Linked DNA regions of Lacticaseibacillus paracasei subsp. paracasei. The protein of the gene in region 1 interacts with the protein of each later gene in a pairwise test. Links are inferred from orthologs where the notes say so. Each region holds a gene or a part of one and is shown on either strand. Other genes may lie near its edges.

Region 1 (6,514 bases):
CGCAAACTCACCGCTCACATAGCGTCCTAATTCATTGTCATTAGGACTTACGTGGAATTGGGTCGTTTCTGGTAAATAAGCTTCTGCAAAAGCAACAACGGCGTGTAGGTCTGTTCCTTTATCTGCATCTACGACCAGCAACAGGCTTTGGGTATCATCAGCGCGGATCATGGTGGTCAAATAGGCTGCATGAACAGTTCTCAGCTTCGCCAAGTAGTCGCGCAAGTGCTTAACTAATGTGGCGGTTTCACGCGGCGGTTCACCGATCCGCACAGCCTCACCATTTTTAGCACTATCAGGTTTAGCCACGTAAAACAAGTTGGCGCGTGATAGCAGCATATTTTCGCCGTATGGATTGATGGCGACACCTTGTATATCGTGATCTTCGTATAAAAAGTTGGCACAGTCATTGATGGTGGCAACAGCGTATTGATCATGATCTGGGCTTTTACCGAAATTAGCCTGGTCGGTAAAAATTGGTAAGAAGTCCTGTCCTTGATCATCCGTAATCATGACGATTGTCGGATCACCATCTCTCGTTGTCCCAACAGGCAATATGAATTTAGCAGTCTTTAAAGCAGCGTAAAAAGCGGCTTGGGTCTCCTCATTCTGATCAGCCCGTAATAACTGAATCAAATGAATAAGTTGTGGATTTTGAACAATTGGTTCATCAGTCATCATCGTTTTCCCCTTTATCTCGTTTCTGATCGGCACTCACTTTGCCACGAAACCTGCGTAATTTTTTTGGTAGGCCAACCAGCCATGAGAGTAACACAATGCCAACACTGCCGAAAACAGCCACACCTTGAGGTTGAAATTCAATTTTAGCAAACCACCAAGTTGCGATGCCATAAGCACCAACAACAGTTAGCAACATCACAATGCCCATGATCACTAACAGGCCACGGCCGCGATGGGCAATTAACCAGTAACCGCGCTGATTCGGGGTCCGCCATGGCAGCTTCATGTAAGCGAACAAAACCACCAAATACAAAACGGCAGCGAGGATCTTTGTGACCACGAATAAGACGAGCCATGAAGCCCATAATGCGATAAACACCGATTCACCCTTTCTTTTGACGTGTGTCGTAAATGTGTCCAGTTTATCATACATGCTGAAAACAAATGGCGGATGTGCTAAATTTGGCGAGAACAAACCTGTTCCTAAAGATACTAACAACAAAATTATGAATGAATGGAGAAATCACCATGGCAACAATTGACTTAGTGAGGCATGCTGAACCAGACATCACGATTCATGATGATTTTTTGCGGCCACTGACCAGCGCTGGTCAGCGGCAAACTCAGCAGTTGGTTGACAGTTTGCATCAATATCCGTACACGGCCTTTTTTTCAAGCCCACTCAAACGTGCTGTTGATACGATCACACCGATTGCAGATGATCACGGCTTACCCGTTCAAAAAAACGAACTATTGGTGGAGCGAAAAATGCCTGCATGGCTGCCAAATTTTTCTGACTATGTTAATCAGCAGTGGCAAGATTTAACATTCTTTGAAAAACCTGGTGAATCTATTCATCAAGTTCAAGAACGTTACCTTTCATTTTTATATGGACTGCCAAGTTCGGCATTCGTCGCTGTCGGTAGTCATGGCACGGCGATAAGCAGTCTTGTCGAAGCGGCCATCCCCGGTATCGGCTATCATTTTTTCTCGAAACTTGGTTACGCCGCTGTCACCCGTATCGAAATGCATGCAGGCAATATGGTTCACCTAGCTGTCTGGGAACCAAAATCAAAGACATTTAAAGTTCTAAAATAGTGTTTCCAAACCTCAAAATAATCCAAAACTGATGGCGCTTTTCGGGATTTTGATCAAAAGAAAAAGGAGCTTTGAGAACAATGTCTCAAAAGTTCCTTCCCCATTTGATTGAAAATGACACTAATCACCTAAAACCTTGGTCGCTTCGCCTGGCTTGGTTTTGCCGTCACGGCTGTAATTCTTCACTTCAGCGACTAAAGCATCGATGAACATGTTGCCTGCTTCTTCTTTGGTGTGTTCATCCCCATAGCGGCGAACCGAAACCGCAGCATCATTCAATTCCTTATCGCCGACAACAACGGTGTATGGAATCTTCTTGGTTTGCGCTTCACGAATCTTGTAGCCCATCTTTTCGTTCCGATCGTCAACTTTAACGCGGAGACCGGCGACTAACATTTGTTTCTTAATGCGATTGACGTAATCCAGATGCAGATCATTGTTGACTGGAATCAAAACAGCTTGTGTCGGTGCTAGCCAAGTTGGGAAGGCACCCTTGTAGATTTCCGTCAGATAGGCAATGAACCGTTCCATCGTGCCGACAATCCCGCGGTGAATCATGACTGGCCGATGCTCTTCACCGTCTTTACCGACGTAGGTTAGATTAAACCGTTCCGGAAGCATAAAGTCCAGTTGAATGGTTGACATGGTTTCGTCATTGCCAAGTGCGGTCTTCGTTTGGATATCCAACTTTGGACCATAGAAGGCAGCTTCACCTTCGGCTTCGTAATAATCCAGTTTCAAGTCGTCCATGGCACCTTTTAACATGCTTTGGCTACGGGTCCACATTTCGTCATCATCGAAGTATTTTTCGGTGTTCTTAGGGTCACGATATGAAAGCCGGAAACTGTAATCGGTGATATTGAAGTCTTCGTAGACATCCATGATCAAGCGCAGAATCTTTTTGAATTCTTCTTGAACTTGGTCTAAAGCAACAAAAGTATGACCATCGTTCAGCGTCATTTCACGGACACGTTGCAGGCCGGACAGGGCACCTGACTTTTCATAACGGTGCATCATGCCGAGTTCTGCGATCCGCAACGGTAATTCACGATAAGAGCGAATGTGATGGTTATAAATCTGAATATGGCTTGGGCAGTTCATTGGCCGCAATTCCAACATTTCGCCGTCACCCATGTCCATTGGCGGGAACATGTCTTCGCGATAGTGATCCCAATGACCAGACGTCTTATAGAGATCCAAGTTAGCTAAAACAGGTGTGTAGACGTGTTCATACCCATCAGCAATTTCCTTGTCAATGATATAGCGTTCGATAACACGACGAATCGTGGCACCATTTGGCATCCAGTACGGCAAGCCTGCACCAACCTTAGGATCAACGAAGAATAGATCCAAATCACGGCCGATCACCCGATGGTCATGTTCAGCAGCTTCTTGGCGTCGTTTGGCATCATCTTCCAGACCCTTTTCGCTCCAATATGCCGTGCCGTAGATCCGTTGCAGCATCGGGTTGCTGCTCTTGCCTTGCCAGTAAGCACCAGCCACTGACAGCAGCTTCAGATGCTTCAAGTCCTTGAGACTTGGGAGCAACACTTTTTCTTCAAAATCAACGAAGTCGCCTAACTTATAGCCTTTGATCGGATCGCCAGCAGCTTCAACCAACTGCTTCTTGAATGGATCATTTTTGAAGGCTTGGAAAGCTTCGGCGCGACTCAACACAACTGGTTCAAGTGCCGCGTTTTCCTTGATAATCGCTTCCATTTTCTTTTGAACGGTTGGCAAATCATCAACACTCACCTGACCGTCAGCACGATCGGTATCGTAGTAAAAACCGTCTTCCGTTGCTTGACCCTGACCAAAATGAATATCCGGGTATAAGTCTTTCAAAGCAGCGGCCAGCACAAACGCTGCTGTTTGCCGCAAAACGGTCAAACCTTCTGCATCATCCTTGGTCATAATTTGCAATTGACCAGAATGCGCAATCGGTTCGTCATAAGCGATCAAATCGCCATCTAACTTGCCAGCGACAGCCTTCTTTGCCAAGCTATTACTAATACCCTCGGTGATTGCCTTAACTGTGGTGCCATCAGGAAACTGTTTGACGTTACCATCAGGAAATGTAATATCTAATGCCATGAGTAAGACTCCTTTATTGTTTTTTCGAAGAAACCAAAAAATCCCTGACATCTCTTAAGAGATATCAGGGACGATCAGTGATCGCGGTTCCACCCAGTTTGCCAACAGCACCGGCTGTTGGCCACTTAATTGACGCGTAACCTGCGTAACAGGGCCTTGCGGCAATCTCGAGAAGTGGTTCGGATCAGATCTTGCAAGACTTTCAGCCATGGTCTCGCTCTCTATTGGATGATCCTTTGTTGCTTCCGTCTTCGATAGCTTCATTGAAACACATTGCGCAGTCAGGTGCAAGAGGTTTTCTGAAAAAGAGCGCTCTCTGGCGCGTTTAGGAACCGGAACATAAGGACCTCAAGCCTCAATGGCGGGGCTTTGGCCATTTAGGCTTGAGGTCCTTATGTGCAGATTTCTGCGCCAGAGAGCGCGTTTCAGCCACAGCGTGAACTAGCTCCGTCCGCACGGCTACAATTAATTCTGGAAATAACATCATCCGCCAACGGTTTACAACTGAATAGCGCTACTTTGAGCGTCAATCTGCCAATGGATTGCGCCGATTTTCACCGCCGACCTGCACTTCTTTAGCTAAAAAATGAATCCGTTCCATGATGCGCTTGGCTTTGAGCATCTCTGAATTTCCGCGATCTGTGCCGGCAAGTGAGGCAGTTAAATCTTCCATGCTTTTATTCGAGCTAAACAAGGTCGGCATTTTTTCCTGCATGCGATACTGCAAAATGATGCCAAGAACATCGTCGCGAACCCATGGGCTAATGCTTTCAGCACCGATATCATCAAGAATCAGAACTTGCGCGCGTTTGATGCGATCAATCTTTGGCAAGACGGTGTTGTTCCCGATGGCATTTTTCATTTCAACCACAAATGTTGGGACATGAATCAAGGTACTGGCAATCCCGCCTTTTTCGGCAAGATCATTGGCGATCGCGCCAAGCAAATATGTTTTGCCGACTCCAAATGGACCACTCAAATATAGTCCTTGATGAAAAGCCTTAGGATCGGCAACAACGGCGAGAACGAATTGATTAGCCGCCAACAAAGCATCCATCCGCTCATCAGTCGGATCGTAATTGGTTAAGCTTGCCCCACGAATGTCCTTGGGCATGTTAACCGATGTGACTAAGGAAGCCTGTTTAGCCTCCTCATCGGCCGCAATTTTGGCATCTGTTGGTTCATAAGCGACGTCAATCAAACCGTTAGCTGCCACTAGGGTCGGCTTATAACCCGGTGCCAATGGTAATTCGCCACGAGCAATTTTGTTTCGTTCGCTGACAAATTCGTAGATCTTCGCGGTTCCGCGATCAATCGCATCATCGGCGAGTTCGCCGGTATGTTGTTTTAGAAAAGCCTGAACTTCAGGGTCCTGCAAGGCTTCTTTGACCATCTTGAAATAACGATCCCGCCACTGTCGAGAATCCATCAACATGGCAATTCGTTTCCGCATATCTTCCATCAGTTCGCGCCTCCTTTATCACCGAGTTCACGCAGTTTCGCCAATTGGGCTGCTAGTTTCTCGCGGTCAGCATCGCTCACCTTTTTCTTTTCAGGCTGGTAACCTTCTTGTGCCCAATCTGGCAACTTCTCCTGCCGCGGACCTTTGGCGCTACCTTGACGCCGTTTTTGGCCACTGGCCTTCTGTTTTTCAAAGTCACTTATCTGTTTCAAAGCAGCCTCGGGACTGTTCACATTAGCTTTCAGCCAACTGTTAGCAATTGCATCAAGCAATGCCTGATTAATACTGTCATTGGTTCGTAAAATATAATCAATCAAAATATTGATCGTCGGCGCATCGAACACATTCCGCTCACTCAGCTGCTGAACGGCACGTAACTCGTTGTTAGCCGGGTACATTCGGACATTTTTTGCCTGCTTGGCGGCGGTTAAGAATTGGCGCGGTGGCATACTTTTGGCTTTTTGCAACAAAGCTTCGTCAGCTGATGCCACTTTTGGCGGCGCCGTCGTGGTCGTCGGCTGCGCATGTGGTTGTGCTCGGGTGTAGCCTTGTTCAGCTAAGCGCCGCAATTGACTCAAATTAATCTTGCCGGTCATGACATCTGTGGCGCGACTAATCAAGCGAGCAAAATCCGGCGGTTGAATCCCGTAAAAACCGGCGATTTGATACAACGCTTCCTGATGCGTTGCGAGTTGCCCCGCTTGAATATTACTATTCGCCAGCATCGCTTTGACTAATGCCCAATCATAGCCGCCGCCTGTGCCAAGCCGTGGCCGCGTGGCTTCTTTTTGCGTCATATCTGATTTAGCTGCCACCACTGCTGGTGGTTCCTTGCTCAAATCATGATCAAACCGAAACACATCGAGAAAACTGGCTGTAATCTCCTGCCATTCAGGTCTGCGGACTGGTTTGAGGCTAAATTGGCCAACCAGCTCATCGTATCTTTTTTCCCCAACTTTGTCGTATAGGAGCAACCCGAGAAGATCGTCCTTGAAAAAGGCATCAGGTGCCACCGGTGCATACAACTCATAAGCGTAGTAACGCCCTAATGAGTCGACTTGCGTATAAGTGCGCAATAACCCGACCGCCTCCAGTTTGACACGCGCATTGAATAATTGATCAATATCAATATCTAACAAATCCAGCAGCCATAATTGCAGACGTCGATCAGTCACTAGT
Region 2 (7,334 bases), 620 kb from region 1 along the record:
CATCGGCCTCTGGGGTAGCGACAACTTTCCGATAGTCACTCATTGCCGTACGACGAAAGGCCCTGAAATGCTTGGCCTGCAATTGCGTGATAACTGCTGATTGGGCAGCATAACTGCTGTACTGCAGCCGATCATGATGATCGGCCAATTGCCGCAAATCTTCAAGTAATTGCGGCAACCACGCAACATCACCCACCACATCAAAATACAGCGCATTGGCATGAAATGAATTCTCCCATACTGCTGCAGCAAACGTCACAGCACTGCTTTGCGGATATCTTAGTAAAATCGCATGACGATTAGCAAAATGTTGCTGTGTGAACGCATCAGCTGATGCCAAGAAAGGTTGAAGCATCGTCAGTGTCACCTTGCGACCAGTAAGCGTCCTGTCCTCACGCATCCTTCTTGGCTTGCCATGTGCCATGCAGTCGGGTTAACGAATAAGCATAACGACTGGCACCGTAGACGATTGGGAAAATGAATCCGATCCACAAATGATTGGCAAAATAATATTGCGGTAATGGATTCATATCCATGGCCGCTTCGTAAGCCATCTCAAAAGCAAAAATAAACACGCCCATTAACACCGCTGAGAGCACACCACGCACCACCGCCAGCCATTCATACCGGCGATATTCCTCCGGCGTATCTGCTTCAATCACATGCAGTCGATAATGCCGCAGCGTGATTTCATTCATCAGGTTAATCATGATCGTCACAATTAACAAAATCCATGTCCCGGCACTAATCATTTTAAGACTATTAGCGTCAATAAAAATAGCGATTATCGTTGCAATCAGCAACATCAATTCAGCGGTCAGCATATTGCGCCCCATGATAGCGTCATAGGTGCGTTGTTTAAATCGATCTTTGAGTGAAATGCCATAATACCATTCTGTGATTTTCTTCATAGGAACCCTCTTCTATTTTTTAATTAAACAATGTTCCAATCTTAACACGGATCGCCAACGCCTTTTTCATGAATCACGCGCATTTAAAAAATTTTTCCGTGACAATAAACTACGATTCATCAAGGAAAAATCTCTGTGTCTGTTCCAGTTGTCAAAATATTGAAATTTTCATTGACATCACGGTTTGTTTTTGGTGAAATAGTAAACAAGCCTAGGGTGTCAAGACACCCTAGGCTCCATTAAAGGAGGCGCGAAAATGTCAAAAAAACCGTCCGGCCATACGCGGCTGATCGTTGGCATCGGCGTTGCATGGCTGTTTGATGCCATGGATGTTGGCATGTTAAGTTTCGTCATTGCAGCCTTACATAGCGAATGGCAATTAAGTACGGTGCAAATGGGCTGGATTGGCAGTGTCAGTTCAATCGGGATGGCCGTTGGTGCCATTTTGTTCGGGATGATGGCGGACCGTTTTGGCCGTAAAGCGATCTTGATTCTTACTTTGCTAGTTTTTTCAATTGGCAGCGGCATTTCTGCCTTCGCCACAAGTTACGGCATTTTTCTTGGTTTGCGATTCATCATCGGTGCAGGCCTCGGTGGCGAGCTACCAGTGGCATCAACCTTGGTTTCAGAAAGTGTGCCAGTTGAAAAACGTGGTCGTAGTGTTGTCCTGTTGGAAAGTTTCTGGGCTGCCGGTTGGCTGTTAGCAGCCATTATTTCTTACTTCATTATGCCAATCTGGGGCTGGCGCGTTGCCGTCTTTGCCACTGGTTTAGCCGGACTCTATGCGTTTTATTTTCGTGAAGGCATCAACGAATCGCATGTCTTTAAAAAAGTGGCGCGGCCCGGCTTGCTCAAAACCCTCAGCACCCTTTGGCGCCCGCCTTATGTTCGCGCAACCTTGATGCTGTGGATCGTCTGGTTCATGGTAGTCTTCTCTTACTATGGCATGTTTCTTTGGCTGCCAAGTGTCATGGTACTCAAAGGATTTAGTCTGATTAATAGTTTTGGTTACGTCTTAATCATGACGCTTGCGCAGTTGCCTGGCTATTTCGTCGCTGCTTGGTTAATTGAAAAATGGGGACGTAAAATGGTGCTGAGTCTGTTTCTGCTAGGCACAGCCGCCAGCGCATTAGGCTTTGGCCTAGCCACCGGTTTGCCAATGCTACTGACTGCCGGTATGTTGCTCTCCTTCTTCAATCTCGGAGCTTGGGGCGCGTTATACGCGTATTCTCCTGAACAATACCCAACTGTTGTCCGCAGCAGTGGTTCCGGTATGGCCGCCGGTATCGGCCGCATCGGTGGTGTGGTTGGACCGTTGTTAGTCGGTCATCTTTTGGGATCACACTGGTCAGTTGGCGGCATCTTTAGCATTTTCACCGCCGCCATCCTCATAGCAGTCCTAGCAATTGTCTTCCTCGGCCAAGAAACCATGGGCGTGAAACTTGCCGACACGCTTGAATAGTCTCAACAGCCAACAAAAAAGCCTTGTAATTTGCGGGAATTCCCGCAGACTGCAAGGCTTTTTACTGAAGTTAACGCCGTAATGCGCGAGTAACCGTTTGTTCATTAACAAACGTGAATAACCCGAGATCGCCAAGTTCACGTCCATAGCCGGAGTTCTTCACACCGCCGAATGGCAATTCAGCATTATAGTTTTGGCTTTGATTGGCACCAACCATGCCGGTTTCAATCCGAGCTGCGACTTCTGCTGCGTGATTAGTGTCACCCGCAAAGACTGCGCCCCCCAAGCCATAAGGCACATCATTGGCCAGTTCAACCGCTTCATCTTCACTGTGAACCTTGTAAACGCAGGCAACTGGTCCAAACAATTCGGTACGATAAGCCGGATTGTCCTGATCAATGTCAGTCAAAATAGTCGGCTGGAAGAAAGCGCCTGGCAAATCAACCGGGGTATTGCCATAAACCACTTTAGCACCGTGAGCAATAGCTTCGTCAACTTGCTTCTGCAACTTGTCCTTCGCCTTTTGGCTGGTCATCGGGCCAACATTAACTGTGGGATCACTCGGATCGCCAATTTTAAGATTCTCAAAGCCTTTCTTCAAACCGGCCACAAAATCATCGTAATATTTATCTAAAACAATGAACCGTTTCGAACTGGTGCAGACTTGGCCGCAATTCATTAACCGCGTCTTGATAGCTTCAGGAATCACAGTATCAAGATCGGCCCCGTCAAGTACCAAGAAGGCATCCATTCCGCCAAGTTCCAGCAACGACTTCTTCAGATATTTGCCAGCAAGTGCTGCCACTTGCGAACCTGCTCGCTCTGAACCAGTCAGGCAGACCCCAGCAACCCGCGGATCTTTAATGAATGTTTCACTATCCGCATGGCCAATCAAGGCAATTTGGAAGGCGCCCTTATCAGCACCGCCACCCAGTACAGCCTTTTCAAATTCAAGCCCACTAGCTGGCACATTGCTCGATGGTTTGATGATGACTGCATTACCAACCATAAAGTTCGGTGCAAACACGCGCATCAATTGATAATAAGGGAAATTCCATGGTTCAACCCCAAAAACAATCCCGCTTGCAAGATGGTTAATCACAACAGCACCAGCAGTACTATTGATCGGTTGCGGCTGCAACAAAGCCGGCGCCCGATCAGCATACATGTCCGCAATCTCAGCACAGAGTTCCACTTCAAAAAGTGCTTCTTCCGTGCGCTTACCCATTTCTCGCGTAATAATCGCTGCCATTTCGTCAGCGTTATTGCGGAAATAGGCAGCAACTGCATGTAATGTTGCTGCACGCGTTGCTGGATTGACGTTCCGCTCCTGCTTGTAAAAAGCGTGCCCAGTTGCCAACATCTCGCTAATTTGCGTCGGTGTGGTATTTGAGTATGTTTTTTCTAAGGTATTCGTGTTCGGATCAATGGTCTGATAAGCCATAATTGAAAGCGCTCCCTTCATATACTTACTTAATCATAGCTTATTCACGCCTCATATGCCAACTTTAGCAAATTAATTTACTGGCTTTTAATAACGTCCACGCAGCAATTGGTCTATATCTTTTGATACATCGGATCAAAAAAAGACCCGCAGCGAGTGCGGATCTTCATGTCGTGCTAGATTCAGATTAGAAGTCTGAAGGGTTAACCTTGATGCCGGGTGCCATGGTAGCAGTCAGCGCCAAGCTCTTGATGTAAATCCCCTTCGTGCTTGCTGGACGAGCTTTCAAGACAATATCATTCATTGCTTTGAAGTTCTCAAGCAGCTTGTCAGCATCGAAGCTCTTCTTACCGATTGGGGCATGGATGATACCAGCCTTGTCAACACGGTAAGCAACCTGCCCAGCCTTGATGTCCTTAACTGCTTTAGCAGTGTCCATCGTAACTGTGCCAGTCTTAGGGTTTGGCATTAAGCCTTTTGGTCCAAGGACACGGCCTAAACGACCAACTTGAGCCATCATTGGCGGTGTTGCAACGGCAACGTCAAAGTCCAACCAGCCGTCTTGGATCTTCTGAACTAAGTCTTCAGCACCAACGATGTCAGCGCCTGCGTCTTCAGCAGCCTTGGCTTGGTCGCCTTGTGCAAAAACGATCACCTTAGCAGTTTTACCAGTTCCGTTTGGCAGCACAACGGCGCCACGAATCTGCTGATCAGCCTGCTTTGGATCAACGTTCAAGCGATAAGCAACTTCAACGGTTTCATCGAACTTAGCAAAGTCGATTTTCTTAAGCAAGTCCACCGCTTCTTCAGGGGTGTACTGCTTGGTCGGGTCAACGGCCTTAGCAGCCTCTAAATACTTTTTACCTTTTTTAGCCATTCTGGGTTTTCCTCCTTGCAAATGTGGTCACTGGGAGATAAGTTTTTCTCCCTTCCACCTGATTCGCTCAGCTTTCACTGAGAATCCGAACAGTGCGTCTTAGCCTTCGACTTCGAAGCCCATGGAACGAGCTGTTCCTTCAACCATGCGCATAGCCGCTTCAACATCGGCAGCGTTAAGGTCTTGCATCTTTGTTTCGGCGATTTCCTTGACCTGATCCTTGGTTACCTTAGCAACCTTTTTGGTGTTTGGTTCGCCGGAACCGTGTTCAACACCAGCAGCCTTCTTCAAAAGAACAGCAGCCGGTGGGGTCTTGGTGACGAAATCGAATGAACGATCTTCGTACACAGTGATCACAACTGGGATAATCATGCCGGCCTGGTCAGCCGTACGTGCATTGAAATCCTTAGTGAACCCCATAATATTGATACCGGCTTGCCCAAGAGCAGGGCCAACCGGAGGAGCTGGGGTTGCTTTCCCAGCAGGAATTTGGAGTTTGACAATGTTTGCTACTTTTTTAGCCACGAGACATACCTCCTTAAGTCCGTGATGTGGTTATGATGGCCAGAAGTTTTGGCCTCCCACGCGTATGCTGAAAACATACTTGAATAGATTATCATTTTACGGGGTAAAACACAAGTTAAACTCGTAAAAGCACGTGAACCAGTAGGACTCACATTCCAACGATAACAAACACATTCTTGTTAATGATTCTATTTTGTGCGGTTTGTTTCCGACATTCCGAGCGGTCACATAGCGTCGGGGGCTGGCGACCGCGAAGCTAGAGCTGTAGGCACAGTTTTGAACTCGCGTACGTTCACAGCCATGGCCGTCCACGTTTGAGGTAACCCGCTTTTGCCCATTCGACCATCCCCAGATAGACTAAGACAATGATGACGGCGCCTGGCCAGTAAGCTGCTGGGAGGATGCCGAAGTCGAAGGCTTTGTGGAGCGGGGAAAGAATCAGGAAGAGGCCGACTAATAGCGCCATCATAGTGGAGAGAATCACGATAGCTGAAGCTGGGACGCGCCAGAATGGTACTTTACGGGTACGCAGGACATGAATGACCAATGATTGTGTGCAGAGTCCAACCACAAACCAACCTGCCTGAAACATGTGTTCTGCAGGTAAACTCGCGGCATGTGCGCCAACGCCCAGTCCGAACCATAAGAACAGGAAGGTGGTAATATCGAAAATCGAGCTTAGTGGTCCAAACGTCAGGGCATAGCGCAGTAGACCATCGGCCCGCCATGGTGTCGGCTTCGCGAGCGTGTCATCATCGACATTGTCCCAAGGAATGGTCATTTGCGAGGTGTCATAAATCAGGTTTTGAAGCAACAGTTGGATGGACAGCATAGGCAAAAATGGCAAGAAAATGCTGGCAATAAGTACGGAAAACGCGTTCCCAAAGTTAGAGGCGATCGTCATTTTAATGTACTTCATGGCATTAGCATAAACGCGACGACCCTCAACAATACCGTCTTCCAACACCAGCAGACTCTTTTCAAGCAAAATAATGCCACTGACATCCTTGGTAATATCCGCCGCGGTATCGACGCTGATACCGACATCGGCTTCACGCAAAGCGGCGGTGTCATTGATGCCGTCAACCATATACCCTACCGTATGCCCAGCCCCTTGAGTTGTCTTGATGATGCGGGCTTTCTGCATCGGACTCAGTTTCACGAAAAGATCAGTGGTTTCAACAGCTTCGAGCAAATCATTATCGGTCATGGCGTCCACTTCATTGCCGCTGATCACTGCTTGCTCAGGAATCCCGACTTCTTCGGCTACGTGTTGGGTGATGATCGCATTGTCACCTGTCAGCACTTTCACACGAACGCCATGAGCATGCAGCAAGCTGACCGCTTCTTTGGCGTCTGGCTTGGCGGGATCGAGAAAGCCCAAAAAGCCTGCCATGACCATATGTTGCTCATCATCAGTCGTGTAAATGCGTTGTTCATGGACATCCGTGCGATAGGCAACCACAATCATGCGCATGCCTTGCCCACTCATCATGGCATTGGTTTGCTCAAGCTGACGTTTGCGTTCGTCAGTCAACGGTAGGATCTCACCATGAAGCTGAACCTGATCACAGACCGCCAACATTTCTTCAAAGGCACCTTTTGTGATCATCCATTGGTGGTCGTGATTGGCTACCACCACTGTCAGTCGCCGGCGTTCAAAATCAAACGGAATTTCATCAATTTTTTCTAATCCCGCTGGCAAGTCCACAATTTCGTCGTGATGTTCTTTCACATAATCAACCACGGCTGTATCCATGAGATTGTGCCAACCGGTTTGATAATTAGCATTCATATAAGCCAACCGCAGCACTGCTGGATCGGTTTTGCCGGTGGCATCCACATACCGCATCACCACAACCCGGTCCTCAGTGATCGTGCCAGTTTTATCGGTAAAAAGCGTATCAATGGCGCCCAAATTTTGAATGGCATGTAGTCGTTTAACGATTACTTTCCGCTTCGACATCGCCAAGGCGCCTTTTGCTAAGTTGCTGTTGACAATCATTGGCAACATTTCCGGCGTGAGTCCAACGGCCACTGCTATTGCGAAGTAGAAAGCTTGTGACCAATCCTGCTTCGTCACGCCATTGATGACAAATACGACTGGTACGAGCA

Evidence for each region.
Region 2: the proteins of thrS (region 1) and rplA interact in binary tests that used the Escherichia coli proteins (3 or more experiments, as listed by UniProt). The link is inferred for Lacticaseibacillus paracasei subsp. paracasei from one-to-one orthologs.

Annotation. Positions count from the first base shown.
Region 1 is NZ_AP012541.1:1,703,381-1,709,894, forward strand. Bases 1,387-4,365 are described here. They hold thrS (threonine--tRNA ligase), read right to left. Parts: upstream 3,874-4,365; coding sequence 1,900-3,873; downstream 1,387-1,899. Other genes in these bases: LBPC_RS08390 (histidine phosphatase family protein), read left to right, coding at 1,387-1,779. Also shown: LBPC_RS08380 (enhanced serine sensitivity protein SseB C-terminal domain-containing protein), read right to left, coding at 1-678; LBPC_RS08385 (hypothetical protein), read right to left, coding at 671-1,060; more of LBPC_RS08390, read left to right, coding at 1,210-1,386; primosomal protein DnaI, read right to left, coding at 4,400-5,335; LBPC_RS08405 (replication initiation and membrane attachment family protein), read right to left, coding at 5,335-6,514. UniProt on the Escherichia coli protein: Catalyzes the attachment of threonine to tRNA(Thr) in a two-step reaction: L-threonine is first activated by ATP to form Thr-AMP and then transferred to the acceptor end of tRNA(Thr). The rate-limiting step is amino acid activation in the presence of tRNA.
Region 2 is NZ_AP012541.1:2,326,629-2,333,962, forward strand. What follows is about bases 2,850-5,568. They hold rplA (50S ribosomal protein L1), read right to left. Parts: upstream 4,695-5,568; coding sequence 4,005-4,694; downstream 2,850-4,004. Other genes in these bases: LBPC_RS11405 (NAD-dependent succinate-semialdehyde dehydrogenase), read right to left, coding at 2,850-3,817; rplK (50S ribosomal protein L11), read right to left, coding at 4,794-5,219; mgtA (magnesium-translocating P-type ATPase), read right to left, coding at 5,512-5,568. Also shown: LBPC_RS11390 (hypothetical protein), read right to left, coding at 1-400; LBPC_RS11395 (DUF3278 domain-containing protein), read right to left, coding at 393-911; LBPC_RS11400 (MFS transporter), read left to right, coding at 1,168-2,373; more of LBPC_RS11405, read right to left, coding at 2,444-2,849; more of mgtA, read right to left, coding at 5,569-7,334. UniProt on the Escherichia coli protein: One of the primary rRNA binding proteins, it binds very close to the 3'-end of the 23S rRNA. Forms part of the L1 stalk. It is often not seen in high-resolution crystal structures, but can be seen in cryo_EM and 3D reconstruction models.